3 regions of the Desulfosporosinus meridiei DSM 13257 genome follow, and region 2 is predicted to be linked to each of the others. Evidence: riboswitches for the same ligand, from Rfam matches in the RefSeq annotation. Region 2 holds a riboswitch; each other region holds the start of a gene.
The links. Region 2 has a riboswitch for cyclic di-AMP ahead of DESMER_RS12855 (C40 family peptidase). Riboswitches for the same ligand answer to the same signal wherever they lie in the genome.

Region 1: another riboswitch for cyclic di-AMP. It lies ahead of DESMER_RS03130 (NlpC/P60 family protein); the one in region 2 lies ahead of DESMER_RS12855 (C40 family peptidase).
Region 3: another riboswitch for cyclic di-AMP. It lies ahead of eam (glutamate 2,3-aminomutase); the one in region 2 lies ahead of DESMER_RS12855 (C40 family peptidase).

Annotation. Positions count from the first base shown of each region.
Region 1 is NC_018515.1:674,932-680,251, reverse strand. Features, by position in the region: gene DESMER_RS03150 (hypothetical protein) at 1-19, opposite strand, end outside; gene DESMER_RS03140 (hypothetical protein) at 966-1,463, shown strand; gene DESMER_RS03135 (lysophospholipid acyltransferase family protein) at 1,741-2,460, shown strand; cyclic di-AMP (ydaO/yuaA leader) riboswitch at 2,600-2,733, shown strand; gene DESMER_RS03130 (NlpC/P60 family protein) at 2,737-4,176, shown strand; gene DESMER_RS03125 (ADP-ribosyltransferase) at 4,390-4,962, shown strand; gene DESMER_RS03120 (methyl-accepting chemotaxis protein) at 5,096-5,320, opposite strand, start outside.
Region 2 is NC_018515.1:2,804,949-2,810,268, reverse strand. Features, by position in the region: gene DESMER_RS12870 (HesB/IscA family protein) at 25-351, shown strand; gene DESMER_RS12865 (ACT domain-containing protein) at 610-903, shown strand; gene DESMER_RS12860 (PFL family protein) at 950-2,317, shown strand; cyclic di-AMP (ydaO/yuaA leader) riboswitch at 2,776-2,917, shown strand; gene DESMER_RS12855 (C40 family peptidase) at 2,925-3,719, shown strand; gene uvrC (excinuclease ABC subunit UvrC) at 3,975-5,320, opposite strand, start outside.
Region 3 is NC_018515.1:632,385-637,704, forward strand. Features, by position in the region: gene mnmL (tRNA modification radical SAM protein MnmL/YtqA) at 1-819, shown strand, start outside; gene DESMER_RS02915 (hypothetical protein) at 846-1,028, opposite strand; gene eam (glutamate 2,3-aminomutase) at 1,054-2,304, opposite strand; cyclic di-AMP (ydaO/yuaA leader) riboswitch at 2,458-2,588, opposite strand; gene DESMER_RS02925 (GntR family transcriptional regulator) at 2,727-3,326, shown strand; gene acpS (holo-ACP synthase) at 3,346-3,702, shown strand; gene DESMER_RS02935 (NAD(P)H-hydrate dehydratase) at 3,728-5,314, shown strand; gene alr (alanine racemase) at 5,319-5,320, shown strand, end outside.

The DNA of each region.
Region 1 (5,320 bases), 2.1 Mb from region 2:
TGCGATTGCGTAATAGCATACAAATCCCCCTCTCATACCTTTTGCAAAATACAGTAAATTATTAAATGGATTGCAAATTAATTCTTTGGCAGTTTAAATATTTTTAAATATACTTACTTTAAAATAATTCTAATATAAATATCAGAAAATAACAAATATATTTTATTTAGAGGGGGCATAGGAGAAAATTATATACAAAACCTCGTCGCCCTTTGATGAAAAGCCATTTCTATCTTACTGAGCATTAAAAATATTTTCACAGCCAATAATCGAAAGGAATAATATGGTTATTATTAACAAGGGAGGCAACGTTTTTGCAAGGATACTCATTGTGGATCATCCAGTTTTATTGGATTTTCTGGTTAACTGGATCTTTTATAGTCGCAATGTTCTTAGGGGGTGTCATCTTCCGCAACTATGAAAAAGCCAAATAAGCATGTGGATGAGTGTAGCATCCTGAAGTTAACTTTTAATACACCTAGAAATCAGCACTACTCGCCGAGCAGTAAACCTGTTCATGTTTATTCCTCTTCTAAAGAGCCCAACGCCTTCTACCCAAGTACGAAGTTTTGGGGTATTTGGCTACCAGTCCCCACCATTATCGCTATCCTTAATTCATTCTTTTGGACTTGGCTTTTGCTAAACACTGTTGGCTATACTACAGATCCAATTGAAAGGGCAAACCAAAAAATCATAGAAAAGTTTTAATAAGTGGGGTACTGATTTTGCAAGGTGTGATTAATATAAGTACAGTCCTACAACAATATTTGAATAAGTACCTTTATAGACACCCGGCTTTATTAAAGTCAATTCTCTGGGAAAATAGAACCCTTCATAATTATCCCCCACTGATCCTTACGCAAATTAAGAGATTTGTTAGTCAGATCAATCCTTTCAAGCTATGTCCATTTTCAATTTATTTCTGGTTTTTGATTGAACCATACAATGCTATAGGTGTTTCCATTATGAGCTTAAAAGAAGTTAGGCTGTTTTGGAGACAGCAGATGGAGCCTAATGAAACAGTTTATCTTATGTTTAACCTCTTAAGCCTCCGACTACCATTCCCCCTAACTATGTTAGTTCTATTTTCCGCCAGCGGATTGGTCATATTAGATGGAATCAACAAACTTTTTCAATCAAGTGAGTCTAACCCTTCAAATGAACCTGAAAGAACGAAAGAACTCTCACCCACTAACCTGCTCCCTAAAATGTCAATATACTTCCCAGTTATTAACGGTTTCACATCCATTGGGTTTCTCACCATTGATTTCAGGCATATTGAAATGAGCGTTAAACAAGTGCTAGAGCCCAACGAAACAATTTTTAGCTTAATAAGATTCATCGACCTTTATTCCCCCTACCCAATGCAGTTGGCTGTAATGGTGTTAGCGATGGGACTTTTCCTTACAGGCCATATTAGTAATTTAATACAAGAAAAAGTATCAAATATATTGCTACATTGATAACAATAGAATGAGGTGTTAATATGTCATTATGGTATTTATGGGCTCATGGCACAATTTTATGGGCACAGCCCTTTGCATACTTTGCTCCAATGGTATCACTGGCTGCCTTTATTTTTATTGTTTATATCATCACTTCACTTAAGCATGTATTCGAAAATGAAGATCAACACATCTTCTGGTAATTTTATGTAATAGTATTTTTAGTTCCAGCACATACTTTTGAGTATATAAATTTTTGCTAGAATAATTTTAAAACAAGATGAGGAGAATCCCAATGTTTCGAACCTTCCTCTGGTTTACATATTTTTGGGCGTATCTTTTGTCCATACAACCAACGCTTTTAAAAGTTAATCGATTAGAAAGAATGGATAGAATCCTTGAACATGACAGACTTACAAATCAAACAGCAAAAAAATGGGCCCATTCACTTGTTAAGCTTGCAGGTGTTACTGTTGAGATCCAAGGCGAAGAAAACATCCCGGCTAATGGCTCGGTTCTCTTTGTAAGCAATCACCAAGGTAATTTCGATATTCCAATTCTCCTCGGTTATATCGATAAACCAAAGGCATTTATTGCAAAAATTGAGCTCCTTAAATTGCCTTTGATTAGAAGTTGGATGACTCATTTAAAATGCGTTTTTATGGATCGTTCAGACATTCGCCAATCCCTTAAAGTAATTAATCAAGCTGCGGAACAACTTAAAGCAGGTTACTCTATGGTCATTTTCCCTGAAGGCACTCGCAGCAAAGGTGATATGATTGGAGACTTTAAGCCTGGCAGCTTAAAGTTAGCCTTAAAGGCTGGCGTCCCAATTGTTCCGATCTCGATTTGCGGCTCTTATAAGATAATGGAACAAAACGGCTTTAAGATTAAACCCGCCCATGTTAAGGTAACTATTTTTAAACCAATCCCCACCACTGGTCTCAGCAAAGAAGATGCTGCCGAATTACCAGGAAAAGTACGAGATATTATTACACGAGGCCTATCCCATTAATTCTCTGAAACAAAAATAATAAACCCATTTTTTAACGCAATGCTACACTTACTTCACAATTTCTTCATCAATTGCCATGTATTTCTTTATGAAAATAAAAGGAGATTTAAGTATAATGTCGAATATATAACGTTGATAAAAAGTATGAAGGCTTAATCTAGTCACCTAGAGCGGGGGATTTTTTTTTGGGGTGAAACGCATACCAAATGCGTAGGGCTTACACCTTATGCCCGAATCCGTCAGCTAACCTCGTAAGCCGAGAAAGGTGAAAACAACATGCAATTGCCTCCTAGTTTGAATGAGAAACGAATGCTAATTCAACAATTTTGCGGCACTACTCTGCGAAAAGTCTCATGGAAATCTCCACGTGTTATCAGCGGTTTATCTATTGCGGTTATCCTAACCGGAGGACTTACCTATTATCTTTCAACCACAACTTCTGCAGCTGCTGTCATGGTTAACGGTCAGCAGATTGGTTTAGTAAGAAGTGTTGATTATGGTAAAGACCTTGTGGAAACCATTCTCAAACAACAGGGCGAGCCTTTCGGAGTGGTTGCTAAAACTCACGACCAAATAACCTATGAATCCCTCAGGGTAAAGCCCACGGTCTATCTGACATCTACTTTGAGCGAGGAGACGTTAGAGGATAAATTAAGTACTTATGTTGATGGTTATAAGTTAGAAGCCGATGGCTCAGTGATCGCATTTTTGCCCACTAAAGAGGATTCCGACAAACTCCTCAAAGAATACGAAGACTATTATGTTAAACCCAGTGAGGAGAACAAGGTTACTTCTGTTAGTTTTGCCGAAAAGGTTAGTGTAGAAGAGGCTGAAGTCCTACCGGAACAGCTAACCTCCCCTGACCAAGCTTTTAAAATTTTGACTGATGGTAAAATATCCGCTAAGGATTATACTGTTCAACCGAACGACTCTTGGTGGCTTATTGCCCGTAAAAATGATATGTTAACTGATGAAGTATTAGCAGGTAACCCAGGAGTAACCAAGGACACTAAATTGCAGCCAGGGCAAGTTATCAAGCTCGTTTCTTCAACTCCCTTCCTTACTGTCGTAAGTCAGGGGACATACTCCGGCCCCGAAGCAATTCCCTATGATGTTGTAACAAAGACCGATAGCAGTTTAAAGGTCGGCCAAACTAAAGTACTTGAGCAAGGTAGTAATGGTTCAAAAATCGTTACATATTCTTATGTACAGAAAAACGGCATTGATGTTACCAAGCAAGTATTAGAAGAAAAGGTAACTCAAAGTCCGGTAAACCGTGTTGTTGCCCAAGGCCCCAGTAATCGGCCTGTCATGGTCGCTTCTGCTTCTACAGTATCTCGAGGAAGCGGCGGTTCCACAACAGTAGTAGACCGGGCACTCAGTTTGCAAGGTACCCCCTATGTCTTTGGCGGAACCACCCAAAAAGGCTTTGACTGTTCAGGTTTTACCAAATATGTGTATGCTAGTTCCGGGATTTCTCTCCCGCGAACATCTTATGCCCAATTCGCCTCAGGAACTCCGGTTAACAAGAGCAACCTCCAAGCAGGTGATTTAGTATTTTTCTCAACCTATGCTAAGGGTGCCTCACATGTTGGCATCTATATCGGGGGTGGACGTTTTGTCCATGCCAGTAATCCTAATAGCGATGTTAAAATATCAAGTCTTAGCGACAGCTTTTACTCCTCTCGTTATCTGGGAGCGAGAAGCTACGATTAAGTTGGAACGTAAAAAGACTAAGAGCAACACACTGCTGTTGCTCTTAGTCTTTTTTTGGTGTAAACCAAGTAAATATAGAACATAACGACCTTTCTGCAAAGGAGGTTATGTTCTATATTTATAAAGATTAAAGAAATATGGCAATCTTTCTTCGAAGAAGAACCTCTATCTCTTCATAATGACAATGACTTTTATGATGCCTTACAGGAGATCTTGGAATTCCTCAAAAGCCTCAAAAATAATAGTTCATTTCGAACATTCGAGTGTAGAGACGCTATTAGACAATGGTGTGATCATTACTATAGTGCATGGGAACAACAATTAACCTCCGAAGAAGTCAAGAATATTAAACTATATACCTCATGTTCATTCAAATATAACGAGCATTTCCGCCATTGTAAATATCCGAGGTTTGAAAATAAAACACAGCATATAGATTCAGCCTTGAATAAAGCGTCCACTCCGGAAGATGTAATTGCTTTTCGCTGGATAGATCTAGAAGGGCTTCAAGGGCTGGGTAGTACATCAACCCTCTACGATGGAAAGAAATTACTTGAAAAGGGCTTTTCCAGTACTACTTTATTTTTCAACGGAAATAGAGAATACTCTGCAGATGTACTATTTATTCTAAAGGTCCCAAAGAATTTTAATGGAGCTTGTTTGAAAAATATCAGCAACATTCGATCTGAAGATGAACTTCTCTTAAAAAGAAATTCAATCTATACCGTTGAAAGGACTATTTATTCTACCGATGCCCATGCCATCTTACTATGCAATGTCCAATGAACAGTCCTATCCATATACCTCTTTAGAAAAATAGGCTAGCAGCAAAAATGCTCCTAGCCCAGTTTCAGAATCTTAATCTCTTAACTCCTATTTTTTCCTCTGGAATAACTCTTCTCTTGATTAATTGTTTGACTTATAATCGAAACTTTTCTAAAGTCAGCTCCACTTCTTGAGCCATTTTCGAGAGCACTTGGCTAGCAGCAGCAATTTCTTCAATGGAAGCAGATTGCTCTTCAGTTGCTGCCGAAACTGTTTGAGTCTGAACTGCAATTGATTTGCTGACTTGATTAATCTCGGTAACTGCCTCTGCAACTTGATTACTTCCCTCGGCAGTATGTTGGATTTTTAAAGTAATTTC
Region 2 (5,320 bases):
GTTGAATTAAAAGGAGTGAAGATAATGGTTAATATTACGGAACTAGCTGCCCAAAAAGTTAAAGAAGTGCTTAAGAACCAAAATAAAGAGAATGCATTCCTCCGCCTTTATCTTGCAGGCATTGGCTGAGGTGGGCCGAATTTCGGCATGACTCTGGAAGAGTCAAAAACAGATGAAGATATTCTTGATGTAGAGCACGGTGTTTCAATTCTTACGGATAAAAAACTTACAACCCACTTAGAGGGAGCTGTTATCGATTTTGTGGAATCCAGTCATGGTGGCGGATTCGAAATTCGTACAGCAAAGTCTGGCGGAGGTTGTGGCGATAGTTGCGGCGGAAGTTGTTCATAAAAGTTATCCAAAGAGAGCTCGGACGAGCTCTCTTTTTCAATAGTAATAATCATTTAATCTTATAGTCGAGAGTAAACACTAAAAAGATCATTTTAGATAAAAATCCCTTGAGAACTTTTTTTGAGTGTGCATTTTATGTAATTACTGTGTAAACTAACTTGTCGAAGTCTACATTAGAAGATTAGGCTTGAGTATACAACGTAAATATGTTAGTCTAATCCCCATATAGTTGATTGGTCTACAAAGGGAGGAAAAACAATGACAATGCCACGAGAAGAATCAAACCGTGCAATTATTACGGTAATAGGTCGTGATCAGATTGGAATTATTGCTTGGGTTTCAGGACGCCTAGCAGATTGCCAGGTAAACGTACTAGATATTAGCCAAACAATACTTGATGAATTTTTCACAATGATTATGATCGTTGACTTAGAACCTGCGACTATCGAGATTGATGGATTGGCTCAAACTCTGGAGCAAGAGGGTAATGAAAAAGGGTTGCAGGTAAAGGTTCAACACGAAGATATCTTTAGGTTTATGCACCGCATTTAATGGTATTTATCTTAATTCTATTAGGTGGAATAGTGGAGGTAAGTCAATGACGATCACGTTCGCACGAGAAGAAATTCAACAAACAATTAACATGATTCAGAAAGAAAACCTTGATATCAGAACAATTACTATGGGTATAAGTTTACTCGATTGTAGCTCTGAAGACATTGGCAAAATGGAAACGAAAATCTACGATAAGATTACTAAAAATGCTGGGCGCTTAGTAGAAGTGGGTGAGCAAATATCAGCTCGTTATGGAATTCCCATCATTAATAAGCGAGTTTCGGTGACTCCCATAGCGATTGCAGCTGCTCAAATGAACTCAGAAGAGATGGTGCGGATTGCAAAAGCTTTGAACAAAGCCGCTCGTGAGATCGGGATAAATTTTATTGGCGGTTTTTCAGCTCTTGTGCAAAAAGGGTTTACTAATGGCGATTTGGCACTGATTGATGCAATCCCACAAGCACTGAGCGAGACAGAGTTTGTCTGCTCATCGGTTAATATTGGTACCACAAAAGCTGGAATTAACATGGACGCCGTACTAAAAATGGGTAATATAATCTTGAAAGCCGCACAGCTTACTGCGGATAATGATGGAATAGCTGCAGCTAAGTTAGTTGTATTCTGTAATGCGCCGGAAGATAACCCCTTCATGGCAGGTGCTTTCCATGGAGTCGGAGAACCGGAAAGGGTTATCAACGTCGGGGTTAGTGGGCCAGGGGTTGTGGCTAAGGTTGTAAAAGAACATCCTAATGCAGACTTCAGTGAGCTTTCCAATTTAATAAAGCAAACTGCTTTTAAAATTACTCGGATGGGCGAGTTGATTGGCCGAGCCGCCTCAAAGTCACTTAACGTTCCTTTTGGAATTGTAGACTTGTCTCTAGCACCTACTCCTGCAATCGGAGACAGCGTGGCAGAAATATTAGAGAATATGGGGCTTGAGCGCTGTGGAACTCACGGTACAACAGCAGCTTTAGCTTTGCTTAACGATGCGGTTAAAAAGGGCGGAGCAATGGCCTCATCTCATGTCGGAGGGCTGAGCGGCGCTTTTATTCCAGTGTCAGAAGATGCGGGAATGGTAAGAGCTGTTGAAGAAGGAGCCTTAACACTTGACAAGCTGGAAGCAATGACTTGTGTTTGCTCAGTCGGTCTGGATATGATTGCCCTGCCGGGTGATGTTAGTGCAGAAACGATTTCCGCAATTATCGCCGACGAAGCAGCCATCGGTATGATCAACAAGAAAACAACTGCTGTACGAGTAATCCCAGCGATTGGCAAACAGGCCGGAGATAGAGTCGAATTCGGAGGGCTATTAGGCGGAGCGCCGATAATTGCTATTCATCCGTATTCGTCGAATTTGTTTGTTCATCGTGGAGGTCGTATTCCTGCACCAATAATTAGCCTAACTAATTAGACATTGTCTTCGCTGTTTTAATTCATGAGTTAAACTTAATCGTGGGATATTAGCTCGTTTTTTGAACCAATATCTTACTAGAGAACCTCTAGTGGGCAGTCGCCTGAATACCTTGGTTAACTAGCTCGCTTTATTCCTTGGGTGCCCTCACCTTAAATGGTGGGGGCACTTCTGTTTAGGTATTTGTCAAGTTCCGTTTATAAGGCTCATTTTATTACGAAGTAGTTGTAAGACGGAAGAAAATGGATGGATGTTAGATTGAATTTCGGATACACTGTTGTAGGGATTTGAGTGAGACCATTCATTTTGAGTAAATACGACAGTATTAGCAAATGATAGATTTGCCCACCCCCTTGAGCTTATTTAAAAGACATGGAAATACTGGAATATATTCGCTGAGGAATAAATTTCCGCAAGAGTAAATGCAGGACATTTTAGGTTTGTCTCGAATAATGTATATTAGGAAAAAGCTGAGTCCAAATGCCGTACTTTGGAGCGGGGGATAATTTTGGGGTGAATCACGTGCCTATTCACGTGTAGGGCTTTACACCTACTGCCCGAATCCGTCAACTAACCTCGTAAGCTAAGAAAGGTGGACGTATATTTGGTGGTTTCCTCATCTACGCGGAAGTGGCTAGGAAGCATTACTTTCGCTGGGCTGGTTTTAGCAAGCAGTCTTCCGGTATTAGCTTCGTCTGAACAGAGTATGACTACTACTTCTATTCCAATGAAGCCCGTATTAGTAGCTTCTGCTGAAGTATCAGATAACACCTATACCCAGACAGTGCGAAAGCAATTACAATGGACTGAAATAACAACAAAAATCAGTGATAGTGTGGCAAGTATACCCACTCCAGAAAAATCTGTGCCTGAACCTATCACTACACAAAGTGCATCCGTAACTGTTGCGGAGAAGGCTCAACCAACAATGGATCTACAAACTGCAAAGAAGGTGCAAACTGCAAAGAAAGCGCAGGCAGCAAAGAGTGAGACCAAAGCGGTGCAAGTTGCAGAAGCACCAAAACAACAGGTATCCCGTTCAAGTGATTCTACTCTTGTCAGTAATGCCTTAAGCCTAACAGGAGTGCCCTATGTATTTGGCGGAACGAGCAAAAAGGGGTTCGATTGCTCGGGGTATACACAGTATGTTTTTAAGGGTTCAGGGATATCTTTGCCCAGAACATCTTCTGCGCAATTTAATGTCGGGACACCAGTAAAGAAAGACGAACTACAATCAGGCGACTTAGTTTTCTTCTCGACTTATGCGAAAGGTCCGTCTCATGTAGGTGTTTACATCGGCGGTGGAAAATTCGTACATGCTTCGAACAGTGGTGTGCGTACTACAAGCCTCAATGATAGTTACTATTCAGGGCGGTATGTCGGTGCTCGTCGGGTTAACTAGTTCAAAGATTTAAAAGTCCAGCAATTTGCTGGACTTTTTTGTAATCAAATACAAGTTGGAGCTATAGTTGTGGTATCCAGGGGATAGGCGTATATTTAGTACATTCTCCTCCCGGTTTAACCAGAGCAATTGCAGAATTATGAATATAGAAATCCGTAATTGAGCATTTATGGGTGCGTTTAAAATAACACTTGCGACATAGTTCGACTCGATAATTAAGGATCATGGAATTGTGGTTCCTCCTTTACATATCCATCACTTTTTATCACCTGAGCTAAAATAATCGTAGATTGTTTTAGCAGTATTGTAAGGGATTCCGGAAGCTTGTAGTTCCACGATGCTAGCAGACTGAATATCTTCAAGTGACTGAAAATGATGTAACAGCTGTTGCTTACGTCTCGGACCGATTCCCGGAATATCATCCAGAATTGAAAAAGTCATATTTTTGGCCCGCTGCTGACGATGAAATGTAATAGCAAAGCGGTGGACTTCATCCTGAATTCTGCCAAGTAAAAAAAACGTAGGATGATTCTTCGGTAATAGTACCTGCTCCCCGAACTGATTAATTAGTCCGTGGGTTTGATGACGTTCATTTTTAACCATTCCGGCAACTGGAATTACTAGATTAATTTCCTTTAAGGCACTTAATGCTGCCCTTATTTGCCCTTTCCCCCCATCCACCAATATTAAGTTAGGAAGAGTTTCGTTTTCGGAAACTAATCGTTTATATCTGCGAAAAATTACTTGCTTCATGGCAGCGGTATCATCAGAAGTATCCATGGGTTGGATTTTATATTTACGATAACCTCTGCGTTCAGGTTTACCTTCAATAAATTGTACCATTCCAGCAACAGTGTGTGCTCCTGAAATATTGGAAATGTCAAAGGCTTCAATTCTTCTGGGAACTGAAATATTTAAGAGTTCCCCAAGTGTATTTAGAGCATCACCTGTTTCTTGTTGTTGATTAATTTCCAGAGTGATTTGGTCATGAAGAGTGGTTTGAGCATTTGTCATGGCCATTAGTACCAATTCTCTTTTTTTCCCTTTCTGAGGAGTTGTGATAGGGAAGAGTTTGGATAAAGCCAAGGACTCAATGGCTGGAATTAAGATTTCTTTAGGCCATACTGCCCGTTCTATATAAAACTGAGCAACAAAAGAAATAAAAGCTTCTTCCGGATCTTCGTAATAGGGAAAAATAAAATTATCTCTAGCAAGCAATTTTCCTTGACGCAAATAAAATACTTGAATACACATCTGGTCAGTAGTTGTTGCAAAACCCAAAACATCGCGATCAATAAAATCATTGAGCGTGATGTTTTGTTTTTCTCCTAACTGCTTCAAATCCTCAATAAGGTCTCGGTATTCCTTGGCTCGTTCAAATTGTAGAGCTTCAGAAGCTTTAATCATTTTCCCTTGTAAGAGAGTAAGGATACCACTTTGATCCCCTTTTAGAAAAGTTGATATCTCTTTGCGCATTTCTTTATAGACTTCAGGGGGAACCTCTTGAATACAAGGGGCAAGGCACTGGTCTAAATGATAGTAAAGGCAGGGTTGGGAGGGGATTTGACGACATTTTCGAAAAGGAAATAGTCGATTTAGCA
Region 3 (5,320 bases), 2.2 Mb from region 2:
GTCTATTGCAGCGAGCGCGGCTCCGGAGATTTTGCCGGAGATCAGAGGTTGACGTTGCATGAACAATTTATTGAAGTGCGAGAACGGATGAGGAAGAAATGGCCTAATGCAAAATACATAGCCTATTTTCAAGCCTATACTAATACCTATGCCTCTCTTGCACGATTACGGGAGGTCTATGAGGAAGCCTTGGCAGAAGAGAATGTTCTGGGGCTTTCAATTTCAACCAGGCCGGATTGTTTACCGGAGGATGTGCTGGATTACCTGGCAGAATTAAATCAGCGTACTTATTTATGGATAGAACTAGGCTTGCAAAGTAGTCATGACCGCACGATGGAATGGATCCGTCGGGGACACAATTATGAGCAATTCCTACTGGGAGTTAAGGAATTACGCCAACGAAGGATACAGGTTTGCGCACATATAATTTTAGGGTTGCCTGGCGAATCAAGGACTGAAATGCTGGAAACTGCCCGAGCAGTTGCCAGCTTGCCTATTCAAGGGATAAAAATTCATCTTTTACATGTTTTAAAAGGAACTCCTTTGGCTGATATTTATCAAAGAGAGCCGTTTGAACTGATGACTAAAGAGGACTACGTTACCTTGGTTGTTGATATTCTGGAAATCTTGCCTTCCGAGATGGTAATTCACCGTTTGACCGGAGATGGCCCTCCAGAGGATCTCATTGGACCACTCTGGAGTCGTAAAAAATGGGAAGTTCTCAATGCCATTGATGCTGAGTTAGTGCGGCGGGATACCTGGCAAGGGAAGAAAGCTGAGCGGGAGGTAAAGAAAATAGCGACCCATAAAGGTCGCTAATGGAGAAGGAGAAAGATTAAACAATATTAAGGATTAAGTTTGGGCCGTGGAAACATGGCCTGAGACATAGGGTTATTATAGCAAGAGTTTACCGGTTTCGGGTGGGGCGGCGTTAGTTTAACACCAGGCGCTAAATTCAAGTAGCGTTTGATATCTGAATTTGCATCGAGAATCTTTTGTGCTATTTGGTCGTTATTGAGACGTTCCATATTGCACTCACCCCTTTCACTTTAATTATGGTGTCTCGTAATGGACGAGTTTTCCTTCCCAAGTTCGTAAAACGGCGTGCTGTTCATCAAGGGATACCAGGTATTGTGGTAATATGGGTGTCTTGCCACCGCCCTTAGGGGCATTTATAATATAAGTTGGGACTGCAAGTCCTGAGGTGTATCCTCGCAGCTGGTCCATAACCTTGAGCCCGTCTTGAATTCGAGGAACGAAGTGACGAGTCCCCTTGACATTTTTGGCGTGGAAAATATAGTAAGGGCGAACCCTAATTTTGAGTAATTCGTGGTTGAGTTTTTTCATAACCTCTGGTTCGTGATTAATCCCTTTGAGTAAAACTGCCTGGTTACCTAAGACAACCCCGGCTGAAATTAGTTTATCAGCCGCTTTTTTAGCGTCTTTCGTAACTTCCTTGGGGTGATTAAACTGAGTGTTAATATAAAGGGGTGGGTATTTAGCGAGTATTGAACATAGTTCATCCGTTATGCGCATTGGCAAAGTCACAGGTGCTCTTGTGCCTAGACGCTTAATCTCTACGTGAGGAATAGCATGGAGTTCTCCCAGCAGCCAGTCCAGGGTGAGGTCGTTAAGCAGTAAGGCGTCTCCGCCGGTTACTAGGACATCTCGAATCTCGGGATTAGCACGGATATAATCCAGGGCAGCTTTAAGTTGGGTTCGAGGAGAATGTGTATCGTTTTCGCCAATATTACGTCTGCGCTGGCAGTGTCTGCAGTACATAGCACACATATTAGTGACGTTTATAATTAAACGATCCGGATAACGTCTGGTGATACAGGGAGCGGGGGAGGTAATTCCTTCGCCCATAGGATCATCTTCTCCAAAGTCTTCGGCAAGTTCAGGCAGAGTGGGCAATCCTTGCAGCCTGATTGGATCTAGGGGATCAGTATCACTCATTAAACTAAGATAATAAGGAGATACTGCCCAACGGTAAGTTTTTCCCACCCGCTCAATTTCCTCACATTGATCCATAGTTAATCCCGGAAGAAGAGCGTTCAGGACATGAGCCTCAGTGATTCTGTGAGCCATTTGCCAGTGCCAATTTTCCCAGTCTTCCAGTGTGGCGTTGAAATAGCTTAAAATATTTCCACGGCGGGATTCGTAGGCGTCTGAAAGTAAAAATCCCGTAGGTACTTTTGGGGAATTATTTATGAATGGAAGTATCATTTGTTTAAGCTCATCCGCACGCTTAAGTGCATATTGTCGAAATGTACCGGAACGTTCTTGGAGTTCGACAGCCATGAGATATCCCTCCTCTATTTGTTTTCCAAAATTATGCTGCGTATCCATCTGTGCTTTCATTAGTGCGAGAGTCTTTAAGAAGTGTGATGAAAACAAAAAGAGAACCAATCAAATTTTGTCGGCTCCCAAAAGAAATAAACGCAAATATCACGAATATCGTGTCTTTCAACGCTTACGAGGTTAGCTGTCGGGTTCGAGCTGAAAAACTGCTCTACGCCATTAGGCGATTCACCCCAAGAATTGGTTCCCCCGTTTTCCTTTTGGAAATTCAGCAAATGGATTAATTATTTATTTTACTGACAACCTTATCTTATCACAAGGGTTGTTACCTGTCAAGAGCATGATGTCACCAAGATTTGGCTATGTTATAATAGGAAGATATTTATAGGGTTAATAGCCCAATGGGTAAGGGGTTGAATAGATTGGAAAAGGCTCGGTATCAGGAAATTGCCATTGATATAGCTCACGCAATCATGATGGGAGAATATCATGAGGGAGTAAAAATTCACGGCCGTTCAACATTAGCAGGGCGGTATAATGTTTCGCCAGAAACCATACGCCGGGCCATAGCAGTTTTACAAAATGTTGGGGTGGTTGTGGTCAGTCAGGGTGTGGGAATAACTGTTACTTCAAAGGCTATGGCTGAAAAGTTTGTTAAGTCCTTTGATCAAAAAGGAGAAATTCAAGTCTTTGTTGAAGATCTTAAGAAGCTTATGGATCAAAGGCGTGAAATTGATATTAAGATTGAAAGCCATTTAAATAAATTCCTGGGTTATACCGATCGCCTAATGTCACGGTGGTTAGATGTTGGAGAAATCGAAATCGGGAAGGAATCTCCTGCTATCGGCAAGACTCTGCAGGAATTGAAAATTCGAGAGCGGACAGGGGCCACGATTGTTGCGGTGGTTCGCGACGGGGTGGAACAATTTTCTCCGGACGCTAGTTTTGTCCTGCGAGGAGAGGATGTCTTATTGGCTGCAGGCTCGGCTGAAGGACAACTGAAATTGAGGGCAATTCTATAATTTGGATGGAGTAATGTATATGTATCCTGGAATTGATATTATTGAAATTGAACGAGTAGCCCAAGCTTTGAAACGTCAACCAAGGTTATTTGAGCGTCTTTTCACAAATCGGGAAAGAGAGTCTTTGCAGGGCAAAGGGATTCAAAGCTATGCAGCCCGTTTTGCAGGAAAAGAGGCAGTTTTAAAGACTTTAGGCACGGGCTTGCAGGGATTGTCCTGGCATGATGTAGAAATTATAAGTAATCCAGAAGGAGAGCCAATAGTATATCTTAGTCCGGGAGCCATGAATCACGTAAGTACTAGAGGAGGATCTCAAGTGCGAGTAAGTCTAGCACATAACCGAACTCAGGCCATGGCCTTCGCAATCTTGAGCTGAGTTAGAGAAATTGGGGTGGGAAAAAATGCGTGTGGTCAATGCAGAACAGATGCGGCAGATTGAAGAGAAAGCCATTTATCATTATGGTATTCCAAGTTTGCTCCTTATGGAAAATGCGGCCTGGGCAGTGGTCGAAGAAATTCGGCGCAATATCCCCAATGGCAAAGAAGGTCTAAACCGCCGAAAAGCGGTTATCCTGGTTGGAAAAGGAAATAACGGTGGGGATGGCTTAGCGGTTGCCCGGCACTTAGTCTTTCAAGGGATGGATGTTACCGTCTTATTATTTGCTGCTCAAAAGGAATTTAGAGGAGATGCAGCGTTAAATTTGCGTCTTTTTCAAGGTACCACCGGGAAACTATTTGTCGTTGAAGGGGAGAAGCAACGGCGTTTGATACGCTTAGCTTTAGCCCAGGCCGATGTTGTTATTGATGCCTTGTTTGGAATTGGAATGCGGGGAGCTTTGCCAAGTTTGATTGAGGAATATGTGGATGAAGTAAACGTTGCTCCCGGATGGGTGGTATCCATTGATATTCCTAGTGGTGTTGAGGCTAATACCGGCAAAGTTTATCGAACTGCAGTCCGAGCTCAGACGACAGTTACCTTTGGACTCCCCAAATGGGGACTTTTTCTCGGCGAAGGCCCTGAATATTGTGGTCGAGTTGTTGTAGATCCTATTTCCATCCCGGAATCCTACTTAATGGAGGAAGGGATTTCAACATTTGTGCTGATGGATGCAGACGTACGTGATATAATTCCTATTCGGCAGCTTAAAGGGCATAAGGGAACCCATGGCAAGGGTATTCTTGTGGCAGGTTCTAAAGGGATGAGCGGGGCGGCGGTGCTGGCGGGACAAGGTGCCTTGCGGAGCGGCATAGGGCTGTTGCAAATCGTGACTCCTCTAGGAATAGCCGGAGAAGTAGATGCTGGTATCACTGAGGCAACAGTCTGGTCAGCACCCGGCGCAGATTCTCTTAATGAAGAAGCTTGGCCTGTGATCTTAAAACAAGCTGAGAAGGCTAAAGCCCTGGCTGTAGGCCCGGGGCTGTCTCAGAATATTGACTTTGTTTCTGTTTTGGAAGAAATACTAAAGAATATTAGCTGCCCTGTTATCTTGGATGCCGATGCTCTCAATCTTATAGGATTGGATTCAAGCTTGTTAGCTTTGCGAAGTGGTCGAGGAGACTTAATACTTACCCCACATCCGGGTGAAATGGCCCGACTTTGTCAGTGCAGCATCGAAGATATTGAGCGAAACCGGCTGGAAATTGCTGTCGCTAAAGCAGTCGAGTGGGAAGCTGTAGTGGTTTTAAAGGGATCAGTAACCATTATAGCCTCCCCTGATGGGCGTGCATTTTTTAACCCAACCGGGAATCCCGGACTTGGTACCGGCGGGACAGGGGATGTCCTTACCGGGAGTATTCTTGGCTGGTTAGCTCAAGGGGTTCCGCCCCTTGAGGCAGCTTGTCTGGGAGTGTATTTACACGGAAAGGCGGCGGATGCCTTAGCGGGGGAATTTGGCTGGTCAGGATTTACGGCTTCGGAAGTAGCAAATCAACTCCCCAAAGTTCGACGTGCTTTAGAACTTAAGGGTTTAGAGGGAAAGAGAGGATGAGATTAT